2 linked regions of the Paraburkholderia bryophila genome follow. The protein of the gene in region 1 binds, or shares a complex with, the protein of each later gene. Links are inferred from orthologs where the notes say so. Each region holds a gene or a part of one and is shown in the gene's direction. Other genes may lie near its edges.

Region 1 (6,857 bases):
AAATTCGCCTGCATGCGAAATAAATAAAAAAAAGCCGCCTGGGGAGGCGGCTTTCGTAGATCCATACGGACCGGTTCGAGCAAATGCTTAGAACAGGCCGCGGCGATCGGGATCATGCAACGGATCCGGCGTTTTCTGCGTGGTCCGCAGAATGCCCTGATCGTCGAAATAAAAGCTGTACATCATGTACCAGACGTTGTCTTCCTGATAACGGTAGGTCCAGACTTGGCGCTTCATCAACGGGAAGTACGCGGTTTCGACCGGTCGGCCGAAGTTCACCAGCACGTCGCTCTTGGTCCATTTGCCGATTTCCGCCCGGTAGAACTCGTTGGGCTGCAGCACCTGACGGACGTTGACGATCTTGCCGGACGCGTCGATGTCGGCGGCCGTGGTCGTTTCGCCCATCGGCTGGGTCGGCCACATTAGCCGTTTGCCGCCGTTCGGCAGGTCGTAGCTTTCGCGCGGCGGGCCGAGGCGCGCGACGATGGTCGATTCGTCGGCGCCTGTCTGGAATTGCTGCCAGGGTTGCGCGCAGCCGGCGAGCGCCAGCGCGCTCAGGCAGACGAGCGCGGCGCGGCGCAGGCGCGAAGCGGCTTGAACGCGGGCGGCCGGCGTACCGGCGGCCGGCGTATCGGTCGAAGCCGCCGTGACGGCGTGGCGGTTGAACATGAATTCCTCCGATGGCATTTGAGTCGCGGTTTTTATCATCGAGACCCGGTATTTTGACACGCGCTGCGGCGAAACAGCGGCGCTTCGTGCAAGGCCGCCCGGTCAGTACAGTAACGCTTGCGGCGGCTTGCTTATTCCGTCTCGAACGACCTATGATCCGCGCTTCGACGAATCAAGCGGGGCGATCACGATGGCGAAGTGGCAACGGGCGGCAGCAGGCGCGCTGGCGATAATTTCGATAGTGGCGGCGGGTTACGCGGTGGCGCAGACGGCGGCAAGTCAGGCACCCGCATTCGCAGCAAAACCCGCGACCCAGCCCGCCAGCAAACCGACCGGCGGCCCGATTCAGCTCGCGCTGATCGAAGGCATGTCCGGTCCGTTCGCGAACGCGGGCGCCGCGGTGGAGCGCAATCTGCGCTTCGGCGTCGAGCAGGTGAACGCGCAGGGCGGCGTGAAGCTCGCCGACGGCGCGCATCCGTTCGAACTGGTCGTGCTGGACAGCAAAGGCAGCGCCGAAGAGGCGCTAACGCAACTGCGCGCGGCCGCCGACCGCCATATCGGTTACATCATGCAAGGCAACAGTTCGGCGGTCGCCGCCGCGCTGATCGGCGCGATCGACAAGCAGAACAGCCGCGAGCCGGCCAACCGTGAGCTGTTCCTCAACTATTCCGCCGACGACCCCGCGTTGACCAACGCCAACTGCAGCTTCTGGCACTTCCGCTTCGACGCTCACGCGGGCATGCGCATGGATGCGCTGGCCGATGTGATCCAGCGCGGCAAGGCGGTGAAGAAGGTCTACCTGCTGAATCAGGACTACAGTTTCGGCCACGACGTCAGCAGCCTCGCGCGTTCCACGCTGGCGGCGAAGCGCCCGGATATCGCGGTGGTCGGCGACGAGTTCCATCCGATCGGCCGCGTGAAGGATTTCGCGCCGTATATCGCGAAGATCCGCGCGAGCGGCGCCGATGCGGTGATCACGGGCAACTGGGGCAACGACCTGACGCTGCTCGTCAAAGCGGCGCGCGAGCAGGGTCTGGACACGAAGTTCTACACCTTCTACGGCAACAGCCTCGGCGCGCCGGCCGCGCTCGGCGACGCCGGCGTCAAACACGTGATCGCGGTGGCCGACTGGCATCCGAACGCGGGCGGCGTAGCCTCCGACGCCTGGTACGCCGCGTTCCGGGCCCGTTTTCCGGCCGCCCAGGACGATTACCCGGTGCTGCGTATGCCGCTGATGGTCGAAACCCTGGCCGCGGCGATGAACCGTGCCGGCAGCGCCGACCCGCTGGTCGTCGCCCACGCGCTTGAGGGCATCAGGTTCGACAACGGCTTCCTCGCCTCGTGGATGCGCGCCGACGACCATCAACTGATCCAGCCGCTCTACGTGATGGAGATGGACAAAGCCGGCACACCGGGCGTGCATTTCGATAACGAAGGCTCCGGCTACGGTTTCCGCACGGTGCTGGCGCTGCCGTCCGAGCGTACCGTGCCGCCGACCAGCTGCAAGATGAAACGGCCGTAAGGCGTGTCTCGCGCAGCCTTCCTGCTGCCGAGTTGTCCTCGAATCGTCCTCGAATTGCCCTTGAATCGTCCCGGTGCAGCAGGGTTCGCGGCCGCAAAGGGCTGTGCTACAATACGCGTCCCGTTGTGAGGCATGGCCTATTAGTGTTTAGGCTTCAGCTACGGGAGTAACCCACGGCACGGCCTTTCTTCCGTGACCGCCTGTCTAGTTCTTAAGGAAATCGACATGTCCGCAGTTGAAACAAGCAAGAAGTCCGACGTCGTTGCGCAATTCGCACGCGCAGCTAACGACACCGGCTCCCCCGAAGTTCAGGTCGCGCTGCTCACGACCCGCATCAACGAACTGACGCTCCACTTCAAGGCTCACACGAAAGATCACCACAGCCGCCGCGGTCTGCTGCGCATGGTGAGCCGCCGTCGTAAGCTGCTCGACTACCTGAAGGGTAAGGACGCTGATCGTTACCGCACGCTGATCGAGAAGCTGGGTCTGCGTAAGTAATCGGGCGCGCGGTTAGGCGCTCTTGGCAAGATGCCTGTGTCAGTTCCGCTGATGCAGGCATTTTGTTTTTGCACGGTGCGCTTCATGTGACGCGCGCCGCCTGTTTTCCGCAGTGGCGTGCCGGTTCATGCGGCGGGAGCAGGAAGTAGGAAAGCAGCAGTAAAAGCAGTAGAGCAGGCAGCACAAAAGAAACATGGCCGGGCTTCAGGGCAGAGCTTTGTGTCATTCCAGCGGTTCGCGCGCGTACTCGACGTAGGGCGTGGTTCTCTGGAATGGCATAACACTACTCTTCCCCCTGCGGCGCCGGTCCTGGCGTTGCCGCGCCGCTTCTGGTCCGCGCGGCATTACGAAGAGGAAAAGCAATGACTATGTTCAATAAGATCGTCAAAGAATTTAAGTGGGGCCAACATAACGTTCGCCTCGAAACGGGCGAAGTCGCTCGTCAGGCGAGCGGTGCGGTGATCGTCGATATCGAAGACACCGTCATCCTGGCAACCGTGGTCGGCGCCAAGACCGCGAAGCCGGGTCAGGACTTTTTCCCGCTGACCGTCGACTACCTCGAAAAAACCTACGCCGCCGGTAAGATCCCGGGCGGCTTCTTCCGCCGCGAAGGCCGTCCGTCGGAAGGCGAAACGCTGACCTCGCGCCTGATCGACCGACCGCTGCGTCCGCTGTTCCCGGAAGGCTTCTACAACGAAGTCCAGGTCGTGATCCACGTCCTGTCGCTGAACCCCGAAATCCCCGCTGACATTCCCGCGCTGATCGGCGCGTCGGCGGCGCTCGCCATTTCCGGTCTGCCGTTCAACGGCCCGGTCGGCGCAGCACGCGTGGCCTATATCAACAACGAATACGTGTTGAACCCGACGCGTCCGCAAATGAAGGAATCGGCGCTCGACCTGATCGTCGCCGGTACGGAACGCGCGGTGCTGATGGTGGAATCGGAAGCGCAGCAACTGAGCGAAGAAATCATGCTCGGCGGTGTCGTGTTCGGTCACGACCAGATGCAGATCGCGATCGACGCGATCCATGAGCTGGTCCGCGAAGGCGGCAAGCCGGAATGGGACTGGAAGCCGGCCGCGAAAAACGAACCGCTGATCGCACGCGTGGCGGAACTGGCGCAAGCCGACTTGCTCGCTGCTTACCAGCTCCGCGACAAGCAGGCACGTTCGACCAAGCTGAAGGAAGTCTACGCAGCGACGTCGGCGAAGCTGGAGCAAGACGCAGCGGCAAGCGGCACGGTAGCGGCAGACAAGGCCACCGTCGGCAATGTGCTGTTCGACATCGAAGCGAAGATCGTCCGTACGCAGATCCTGAACGGCGAGCCGCGTATCGACGGCCGCGACACGCGCACCGTGCGCCCGATCGAAATCCGTACCGGCGTGCTGCCGCGTACGCACGGTTCGGCACTGTTCACGCGCGGCGAAACGCAAGCACTGGTGGTCGCAACGCTCGGCACCAAGGGCGACGAGCAGAACATCGACGCGCTCGAAGGCGAGTACCGCGAGCGCTTCATGCTCCACTACAACATGCCTCCGTTCGCGACCGGCGAAACGGGTCGCGTCGGTTCGCCGAAGCGCCGTGAAATCGGTCACGGCCGTCTGGCCAAGCGCGCGCTGGCGGCCTGCCTGCCGAGCGCCGACGAGTTCGGCTACTCGATTCGCGTGGTGTCGGAAATCACCGAATCGAACGGTTCGTCGTCGATGGCTTCGGTGTGCGGCGGCTGCCTCGCACTGATGGACGCCGGCGTGCCGATGAAGGCGCACGTCGCCGGCATCGCGATGGGCCTGATCCTCGAAGACAACAAGTTTGCCGTGCTGACCGACATCCTCGGCGACGAAGATCACCTCGGCGACATGGACTTCAAGGTGGCGGGTACGGAACAAGGCGTGACCGCGCTGCAGATGGACATCAAGATCCAGGGCATCACCAAGGAAATCATGCAGGTCGCTCTCGCGCAAGCGAAGGAAGGCCGCATGCATATCCTGAGCAAGATGACCTCGGCGGTGTCGGGCGCGAACACGGTGCTGTCGGACTACGCACCGCGCATGATCACCATCAAGATCAACCCGGAAAAGATCCGCGACGTGATCGGCAAGGGTGGTTCGGTGATCCGCGCGCTGACCGAAGAAACCGGCACGACGATCGATATTTCGGACGACGGCGTCGTCACCATCGCCAGCACGAGCAGCGAAGGGATGGCCGAAGCGAAGAAGCGTATCGAGAACATCACGCTGGAAGTCGAAGTGGGCCAGGTGTACGAAGGCACCGTGCTCAAGCTGCTCGATTTCGGCGCGATCGTGAACATCCTGCCGGGCAAGGATGGTCTGCTGCACATCTCCGAAATCGCCAACGAGCGTATCAAGGACATCAACGACTACCTGAAGGACGGCCAGCAAGTGAAGGTCAAGGTCATCCAGACGGACGAAAAGGGCCGCGTGCGCTTGTCGGCCAAGGCGTTGCTGAACGACGCGCCGCAAGGCGAGCCGACGCCGGAGTAATCCGGTAGCGGGGCAACGGCCGGCAGCGCGAATGCGCGCCGGCCGTTTTTCATGAAGGGTGCAGGGTGGATTGCGTTGCGAACGTATGCGAATGAGTACAACCGGGTACTCTGTTTGCATGGAGCGCTTCGTCGTAAGTCAGACGGTTCGCGTTTTGAGCGGCGTGCAATAGGTGTGCAACGGGTGTGCAACGCAATCCAATCTTGGAGTTGACGCAGATGAAAGCGATCGAAATCACCGAATTCGGTGCGCCGGATGTCCTCAAGCTCGCCGAGCGGCCCATGCCGCAGCCGAAAGCGGGCGAGGTGCTGATCAAGGTGGCGGCTTCCGGCATCAACCGTCCGGACGTGTTTCAGCGCAAGGGCGGCTATGCGCCGCCGCCGGGCGCGTCGGATCTGCCGGGGCTGGAGGTCGCGGGCGAGATTGTCGGCGGCACGATCGACGAGAAGAACAATCCGTTCGGTCTGAAGATCGGCGATCGCGTCTGCGCGTTGCTGGCCGGCGGCGGCTACGCGGAATACGCGGCCGCGCCGCTACTGCAGTGCTTGCCGGTGCCGCGGGGTTTGTCGGATGTCGAAGCGGCTTCGCTGCCGGAGACTTTCTTCACGGTCTGGAGCAATGTGTTCGACCGTGCGCAACTCGGCAAGGGCGAAGGCGCGCCGAACGAGACGCTGCTGGTGCAAGGCGGTTCGAGCGGCATCGGCGTGACGGCGATCCAGATTGCGCATGCGCTGGGTTTTCGTGTGTTCGCCACCGCCGGCTCGGACGAAAAGTGCCGTGCGTGTGAGGCGTTGGGCGCCGAGCGGGCGATCAACTACAAAACCGAGGATTTCGTCGAAGTCATCAAGTCGCTTACCAACGACCGTGGCGTCGACGTGGTGCTCGACATGGTGGCGGGCAGCTACGTGCCGCGTGAGCTCACCGCGCTGGCCGAAGGCGGCCGGATCGTGCTGATCGCGTTGCTGGGCGGCGCGAAAGCGGAGCTGAATCTGAACGACGTGCTGCGCCGCCGGCTGACGGTGACGGGTTCGACGCTGCGTCCGCGGCCGATCGAATTCAAGGCGAAGATCGCCGCGCAGTTGAAAGAACGCGTGTGGCCGCATCTCGAAGACGGGCGCATCAAGCCGGTGGTGCATCGCGTGTTTCCGGCCGCGCAGGCGGCCGAAGCGCACACGCTGATGGAGAGCAGCACGCACGTCGGCAAAATCGTGCTGAGCTGGGGTCAGGACGCGTGACGCGAGCGGCTCGATACGGCCTTGACACAGGCTGTTTGACCCGATCCACCCCACGCAGTAAAATTGCGCGTTTTGCGCACGCCGCATGAATCCGAAAGGCGGGCTGTAAGCGCAAACGAAGTCCGCCGCCAAGATAAGACGAGACGATGTCGAAACAACGAGCCAAGCTGGTAGTCGGTAACTGGAAAATGCACGGGCGCCTCGCTGAAAATGCGGCCCTGTTGCAGGCCGTGGCGCAAGGCGCGAGCGCCTTGCCTGGCGACCTGCGAGTCGGTGTCTGTGTGCCGAGCCCGTATCTCGCGCAGGCTCAGTCGTTACTGGCGGGCAGCCGGATCGTGTGGGGCGTGCAGGACGTCTCCGCGTTCACGCATGGCGCCTATACCGGCGAAGTGGCCGCGCCGATGGTGGTGGATTTCGGCGCTTCGCTCGCGATCG
Region 2 (7,836 bases), 2.4 Mb from region 1 along the record:
CCCGACGATTCGAAGAACTGCCCTTCGGCCCAGTCGAGCTCCATCGGCACATGCGCGCAGCGGTTCAGGTAGCCGTACGCCCGGCCATCATAGCGAACGAAAAACACCACGACGTCGCCACCGCCCAGTTTGGCGGCACGCCGCACGCCCATGCCGCCGTCGACCAGTTCCTCGGACGCGCAGATGCGCACTGCCTCCGCCGCGTCTGCTTCGGTGCCGACCGTACTCATGCGTTCTTTCGCAGCCAGCCGGACAGCGCGCCCACGCTCGACGCGACGAACTTCGGCTCCAGCGCAGTCAGCGAGGCCGCAGGATGCGCGCCATAGGTGACACCGATACCGGCGACGCCCGCGTTGATCGCCATCTGCAGATCGTGCGTCGTATCGCCGACCATCACCGTGCGTGCCGGATCCTGACCCAGTTCGCGCGTCAATTCATGCAGCATGGCCGGATGCGGCTTAGAGAACGTCTCGTCGGCGCAGCGGGTGCCGTCGAACAGGCTGATCAGGCGCGACTGGTCGAGCGCGCGGTTCAGTCCGACGCGGCTTTTACCCGTCGCCACGGCCAGCAGATAACCCTGATCGCGCAACTCCTGCAGCATTTCACGCACGCCGACGAACAACTCGGTGGTCTGATCCTTCACCAGATAGTGGAAGCGATAGCGCTCGGCGAGCCGCGGGTAATCCGCCGGATCGAGCGTGGGCGCGGCGATCTGCAGCGCGTCGCGCAGGCCGAGACCGATCACGTAGCTGGCGGCTTCATCGGCGGGAACCGGTAGGCCGAGATCCCGGCAGGCGGACTGGATGCTGCGCGTGATGTGCGCGGTCGAATCCATCAGCGTGCCGTCCCAGTCGAAGACGATCAGATCAAATTGCTCTCTAGCCATGCGGTGTCGTCTCCGGGTGTGACCCATTTCGTAATTCGTTGAGCTGCGCGACGAAGCTGCGGCACTCGGCCGGCAACGGCGCTTCGAACTGAATCGACGCGCCGGTTGCCGGGTGCGTGAGCTTCAGCCGGTAGGCGTGCAGGAACATGCGCTTGAGGCCCGGCTTCGCGTTGGCACGCGCCAGCGCCTTGTTCAGCGCGAAGTCGCCGTATTTGGCATCGCCGACGATCGGCAGTTCCAGATGCTGCAAGTGGACGCGGATCTGATGCGTACGGCCAGTCTTGAGTTCCGCCTCGAGCAGCGCGTATTCCGGCCAGCGGTCGATCAGATTAAACACCGTATGCGACGCCAGGCCGTCCGCCTGCACACGCACGCGACGCTCGCCGTCCGCGGTCAGATACTTGTGCAGCGGCTCCTTGACCGCGCGGCGACGGCCCCAATCGCTCGCCCACTCGCCGTGAACGCAAGCATAGTAGCGCTTATCCATCTTGTTCTCGCGAATCTGCTCGTGCAGGTTGACGAGCGCGGTGCGCTTCTTGGCAAGCATCAAAATGCCGGACGTTTCGCGATCCAGCCGATGCACCAGTTCGAGGAATTTCGCCTGCGGCCGCGCCGAACGCATCTGCTCGATCACGCCGAAGGCGACGCCGCTGCCGCCGTGGACCGCCACGCCGGCCGGTTTGTCGATCACGAGCATGTGCTCGTCTTCGAAAATGATCTTGAAGTCGGCGCTCGGCACCGGCGCGTGAGCCGCCGCCTCGTTCGGTTGAGCGACGCGAATGGGCGGCACGCGCACCAGATCGCCGAGCTCGAGACGGTACTGCGCGTCTATCCGGCCCTTATTCACACGCACTTCCCCGCTGCGCAGGATGCGATATATATGGCTTTTTGGCACGCCTTTACAGACGCGCAACAGGAAGTTGTCGATGCGCTGTCCGGCCGCGCTGTCGTCGATCTCGATCATGGAGACCTGGTCGCTTGTGACCGATTTCTGGGATATTTTGCCTAACTCTTTCATTCTGAATATAATTTGCCCAGCAGTCTGCGGCGGCCGGCGCAGTGTCCGAGTTCGGGCGGATTGCGCAGGTGCAAGCTTGAAACCGTTATTTTACTTGCGCCGGGGTCTGGTTGCTCACCCTGAAAATGAGATGCAACAAGTTGCACGCACGAAGTCAGTGCCCGGCAGGGACGGCGCCCACAGGCGCGTTCGGTCAAGGTCGGCTTCGACGGTAACGGAATTTTGGTAAAAAAGAATTTAACTTTCAGCTTCGGTATCGGGCGGTAGACGCCCTGCTGTACGAAGCTGCAGGTTGCGAAAATACGGCGTGCGCCCGAGGCGTCTTGTAGAAAGTACAAGACATGGCGACGTCAAAATGAGGCGAGACACCCCCAGCAGGAAAAGACGCGCCGACTGCGCGAACTTCCCGCTGCGGCATGACCGCAGCCTTCGACCCTCCGGTCACGCGCCCACCCGGCGCACCGGCGCGAGTGGACGAAGACTTATGAAGGTCTGCTGGCAGAACCGGCGGCGTGTCGGGTCGTTATTTGAAGCCGTGTTCGCATGTGCCCTGCGGCACCGTGCCCCTTTTTGATGGGGCCGGGCCCTCCCAGGCAATTCTCCCGCCATTTTTCCCGCTCCAGCGTGCTTGTGAAAACACAATAAGGCGCGGCATGCCTTTGCCCGCTTCGCTTTCGCGACTGACAACCGCGCAGTGGAGGGGTGGCTAAGCCGCTCTGGAGCCGTTCAATGAAACGAATGTTGTTCAACGCGACGCAGCAGGAAGAACTGCGCGTCGCCATCGTCGATGGGCAGAAACTCATCGATATCGACATCGAAACCGCCGGGCGCGAACAGCGCAAAGGCAATATTTACAAAGGCATCATTACCCGCATCGAGCCGTCGCTCGAAGCCTGCTTCGTCAACTACGGCGAAGACCGTCACGGTTTTCTGCCGTTCAAGGAAGTCGCCCGCCAGTATTTCCGTGACGGCGTCGACATGCGCTCCGCGCGCATCCAGGACGCGCTGCGCGAAGGCCAGGAACTGATCGTTCAGGTCGAAAAAGAAGAGCGCGGCAACAAGGGCGCAGCCCTCACCACGTTCATCTCGCTCGCCGGCCGTTATCTGGTCCTGATGCCGAACAACCCGCGCGGCGGCGGCGTATCGCGCCGGATCGAAGGCGACGACCGTCAGGAACTGCGCGAAACCATGGCGCAACTGCAATTGCCGGAAGGCATGAGCATCATCGCGCGCACGGCCGGCATTGGCCGCAGCGCCGAAGAGCTGCAATGGGACCTGAACTACCTGATGCAACTGTGGCGCGCGATCGAAGCCGCGTCGCAAAGCGGTTCGAACGGTCAGCCGATGCTGATTTATCTCGAATCGAGCCTGGTGATCCGCGCGATTCGCGACTATTTCCAGCCAGATATCGGCGAAATTCTGATCGACACCACTGAAATCCATGACCAGGCCCGCGCCTTCATGGACATCGTGATGCCGGACAATGTCAGCAAGGTGAAGCGGTATCACGACGACGTACCGCTCTTCTCGCGCTTCCAGATCGAACACCAGATCGAAACGGCGTACTCGCGCACGGTGCCGCTGCCCTCGGGCGGCGCGATCGTGATCGATCACACCGAAGCACTGGTCGCGATCGACGTCAACTCGGCACGCGCCACCAAGGGCGCCGACATCGAGGAAACCGCTGCGCGCACCAACCTTGAAGCCGCCGACGAAGTGGCCCGCCAGTTGCGTCTGCGCGACCTGGGCGGCCTGATCGTGATCGACTTCATCGACATGGAATCGGCCAAGAGTCAGCGCGAAGTCGAGCAACGCCTGAAAGACGCGCTCAAGCACGACCGTGCGCGCGTCCAGATGGGCAAGATCTCGCGCTTCGGCCTGATGGAACTGTCGCGTCAACGTCTGCGTCCGGCGCTGTCGGAAGGCAGCCACGTGACATGCCCGCGCTGTAACGGCACGGGCCACATCCGCGATACCGAATCGTCCGCGCTGCAAGTGCTGCGGATCATTCAGGAAGAAGCGATGAAGGAAAACACCGCGGCGATCCATTGCCAGGTGCCGGTCGAAGTGACCGCCTTCCTGTTGAACGAGAAGCGCGCCGAAATCAACAAGATCGAATCGCGTTTCAAGGTCAATGTCGTTCTGATCCCGAACAAGCATCTCGATACGCCGCACTACAAGCTGGAGCGTCTGCGTCACGACGATGCACGCCTGGACGAGCCGCGCGCTTCGTGGAAGATGGCCGAAGAAGCGGCCCGCGAAATGGAGTCGGAAACCGGCTACAGCAAGCGCGCCGAAGAAGTTAAGCCGAAGCAGGAAGCGGCGGTTAAGGGCATCACGCCTGAAAAGCCGGCGCCGAGCGCACCGGTTCGCGCAACGGCGACCCCGGCTCCGGTCGCGGTTACGCCGGCGAGCGGTGGTTTCATCGGCTGGCTGAAGAATCTGTTCGGCGTGCAGTCGGCTGCTCCGGCGCCGGTCGCACCGGCTACGACGGAAAAGCAGGCCCGTCCGCAACGCGGCGAACGTACGGAGCGCGGTGAGCGCACCGGCGAACGCGGCGGCGATCGCAACCGCAATCGCCGTGGCGGCGCAGGCGGCCGCGATGCAGCGGGCCGTGCCGAAGGTACGAATGGCGCACGTCAGGGCCAAGGCCAGGGTCAAGGCCAGCAGCCGTCGTCGCAACGTCGCGAGGAACGCGAACCGCGTGAAGGCCGCGAGGTGCGTGAAGCCCGCGAAGGCCGCGAACCGCGCGAGGCACGTGAAGGCCGTGAACCGCGTGGCGCCCGTGAATCGCGTGAGCCGCGTGAAGGCCGCGAAGGCCGTGAACCGCGCGAGGCTCGCGAGCCGCGTGAAGGTCGCGAACCGCGTGAGAACCGCGATCGCGACAACCGTGGCGAGCGCGCTGAAACCGCCGAAGCCGCACCGCGCGGCGAGCGCCGTGAACGTGGCGAGCGTGCGGAGCGCGGCGAACGTCGCAAGCCGCAAGCTGAAACCGCGGACGCGCTGACGCAAAGCGAAACGCAGACGGCGGAGGAACTGGCGCAAAACCAGGCCGCTTTGGGCGAAAACGGCATGCCGATCGATCAGGAAGCCGTGGCGCGTGAAGGTGAAGAGCGTCGTCGTCGCCGTCGTGGCCGTCGTGGTGGACGTCGTGAGCGTGAAGAAGACGTGAACGGCAACTTGGCTGCGGACGTCGCGGAAGCCGAAGGCGACAGCACCAATGTGAACGACGAAGCTCCGGTGCGCACTGCGCATCAGCCGGTCGAACACAAGGCTGAGGTCAACGAGGCGAACGAAGTGAAGCCGGTGGAAGTGGTCGTCGCAGCTGTCGCGACCGAAACCGCCGTGGTCACCGAACTGCATGCCGCAACCGAAACGCCGGCTCTGGCCGTCGAGAAAGCGGTGACGACTGAAGCCGTCGTGCCGGCTGCGGAAGCACCGGCTGCGGTCGAGCCGATGGTGGAAGCGCCGGTTGCGCAAGCAGCAGCCGTGCCGGTCGAAGCAGCGCAAGCCGCTCCGGCTGCCAGCGAGACGGTTTCGCTGGTGGAACCGGTCGCGCAGGTCGAAGCGCCGGTTTACACGCATGTCGAAGCCCCGGCAGTTGCTGCTGCGGTCGAAACGGCACAAGCCGCTCCGGCTCCGGTGGAACCCGCGGCTCCGGCAGTTGTGGCCGAAACACCCGTCGTTCAACCCGCACCGCAAGTCGAAATCGTCGAACCGCAACCCGTCGTGGCAGCAGCCGCGCCGGCAGCGGAACCGGCGGTTATCGAGCAGTCGGAGCCGACGGAGCCGGCACCTGTTGCCGCTGCACCGCAAGTGCACGCTCAAGCGCCTCAGGCCGTACAAGCGCCGCGTAACAGCGGCGTCTCGGCCGAAGCCCTGAAGCCGGTGCTGGAACAAGCCGGTCTCGTCTGGGTGAACACCGACGCCGACAAGCTGCGTGCCGCGCAGGAAGCCGCTGCGCAGTCCGTCAAGCCGGCTCGCGTGGTGCGTGAGCGCAAGCAGTTGACGCCGGTCGACAGCGCGCCGATGCAACAGGTGGAAACGGGCAAGCACACGCAGTAAACTGCCTCGCCTCCTCCTCGAAAAGCCCGCCTTCACCGGCGGGCTTTTTTTTGCGGCTCAGAGACGATGCGGTTCAGGGACGAAAACGAAACCGCGAGCCGCGTGTTCAGCGTTATGCCGCTCCCCGTATACCCCGACTGGCCCCCAGCCCCGCCTGCCGACATGGGCATTTCCGCTAGAATGAATATCTGGCTTTATTTTCAAGCACTAACCGAAGCATTTCATGTCCCGACGCATCATCCCTGTTGCCGATTTCAGCGCGGCGCCGGTCATTGCCGGCCCCGTGCAGACGCCCATCGGCGTGCTGCACGACACGCTGGCGCGCCCGCTGCGCGATTTGCGCATCTCGGTGACGGATCGTTGCAATTTCCGCTGCGTCTACTGCATGCCCCGCGCGGTGTTCGACAAGGACTACACGTTCTTGCCGCATAGCGCCTTGCTCAGCTTCGAAGAAATCGAACGGCTGGCGCGACTGTTCGTCGCACATGGCGTGGAGAAAATTCGCCTGACGGGCGGCGAGCCGCTGCTGCGTAAAAATCTGGAATTCCTGATCGAACGGCTCGCGCAGCTCACCACGCCGGCCGGCCGGCCGCTCGACCTGACTCTGACCACCAACGGTTCCCTGCTGGCGCGCAAGGCGCGCAGCCTGAAAGACGCCGGCCTGACGCGCGTCACCGTCAGTCTCGACGCGCTCGACGACGCCCTGTTCCGCCGCATGAACGACGCCGACTTCGCGGTCGCCGACGTGCTGGACGGCATTGCCGCGGCGCACGCGGTGGGGCTGGCACCGGTCAAGGTCAACATGGTCGTCAAGCGCGGCACGAACGACTCCGAAATCGTGCCGATGGCGCGCCATTTCAAAGGCTCGGGCGCCGTGCTGCGCTTCATCGAATATATGGATGTCGGCACCTCGAACGGCTGGAACATGACCGAAGTGCTGCCGTCCGCCGACGTGGTCACCCGCATCGCCGAACATTTCCCGCTGGCCCCGCTCGAGGCGCACAGCGCCGCCGAGACCGCACAGCGCTGGGGCTATGTGGACGGCAGCGGCGAGATCGGCGTGATTTCGAGCGTGACGCGCGCGTTTTGCGGCAGTTGCACGCGGGCCCGTCTGTCGACTGAAGGCAAGCTGTACCTGTGCCTTTTCGCGTCGGCCGGTCACGACTTGCGGGCGTTGTTGCGCAGCGGCGCGAGCGACGCGGGCATCGCCACCGCCGTCGCCGAAATCTGGCAGGGCCGCGGCGACCGCTATTCGCAACTGCGGGGCAGCAGCGCCGCCGAGACGCGCGTGCTGGACAGCCGACGCGTCGAAATGTCGTACATCGGCGGCTGAACGGCCGGCGCATGACAGCATGAAACCCACACGCGAACACCTCACCGGGCTGGTGCTCGCGGGCGGCCGCGGCATGCGCATGGGCGGCGTCGACAAAGGCCTGCAAACACTGCACGGCGAACCGCTCGCCGCGCACGTATTGAAACGCCTCGCACCGCAATGCGGCGCCCTACTGATCAGCGCCAATCGTCATCCGGACACCTACGCGGCGCTCGGTGCGCCGTTCGGCGCCACGATCGTGGCGGACACCCTGCCAGGCTTCCCCGGGCCGCTAGCCGGCCTGCTCGCTGGTCTGCGCACGGCGCGCACCGCCTACGTGCTCAGCGCGCCGTGCGACACGCCCGGCCTGCCCGCCGATCTCGCCGCCCGCCTCGCGCACGCAATGGACGCGAACCAGGCCGACGTTGCTACCGCCACGACCGCCGACGCCCACGGCGAAGTCTCGCTGCACCCGGTCTTCGCGCTGCTGCGCACGACGCTCGCGGACGACCTGGCGGCCTTTCTGGACGCGGGTGAGCGCAAAGTCCGCGCGTG

Evidence for each region. The genes of interacting proteins can lie anywhere in the genome.
Region 2: the proteins of pnp (region 1) and GGD40_RS18045 are in contact, whole or in part, in a cryo-EM structure (PDB 9QH0), measured with the Escherichia coli proteins. The link is inferred for Paraburkholderia bryophila from one-to-one orthologs.

What each region holds. Positions count from the first base shown.
Region 1 is NZ_JACCAS010000001.1:1,587,666-1,594,522, reverse strand. Bases 2,670-5,619 are described here. They hold pnp (polyribonucleotide nucleotidyltransferase), read left to right. Parts: upstream 2,670-3,051; coding sequence 3,052-5,187; downstream 5,188-5,619. Other genes in these bases: GGD40_RS07120 (NAD(P)H-quinone oxidoreductase), read left to right, coding at 5,406-5,619; rpsO (30S ribosomal protein S15), read left to right, coding at 2,670-2,689. Outside these bases: GGD40_RS07140 (hypothetical protein), read right to left, coding at 88-669; GGD40_RS07135 (branched-chain amino acid ABC transporter substrate-binding protein), read left to right, coding at 860-2,191; more of rpsO, read left to right, coding at 2,417-2,669; more of GGD40_RS07120, read left to right, coding at 5,620-6,422; tpiA (triose-phosphate isomerase), read left to right, coding at 6,569-6,857. UniProt on the Escherichia coli protein: Involved in mRNA degradation. Catalyzes the phosphorolysis of single-stranded polyribonucleotides processively in the 3'- to 5'-direction. Also involved, along with RNase II, in tRNA processing.
Region 2 is NZ_JACCAS010000001.1:4,016,691-4,024,526, reverse strand. What follows is about bases 2,241-6,169. They hold GGD40_RS18045 (Rne/Rng family ribonuclease), read left to right. Parts: upstream 2,241-2,633; coding sequence 2,634-5,969; downstream 5,970-6,169. Also shown: GGD40_RS18060 (Rieske (2Fe-2S) protein), read right to left, coding at 1-230; GGD40_RS18055 (HAD-IIIA family hydrolase), read right to left, coding at 227-886; GGD40_RS18050 (RluA family pseudouridine synthase), read right to left, coding at 879-1,904; GTP 3',8-cyclase MoaA, read left to right, coding at 6,193-7,302; molybdenum cofactor guanylyltransferase MobA, read left to right, coding at 7,322-7,836. UniProt on the Escherichia coli protein: Endoribonuclease that plays a central role in RNA processing and decay. Required for the maturation of 5S and 16S rRNAs and the majority of tRNAs. Also involved in the degradation of most mRNAs.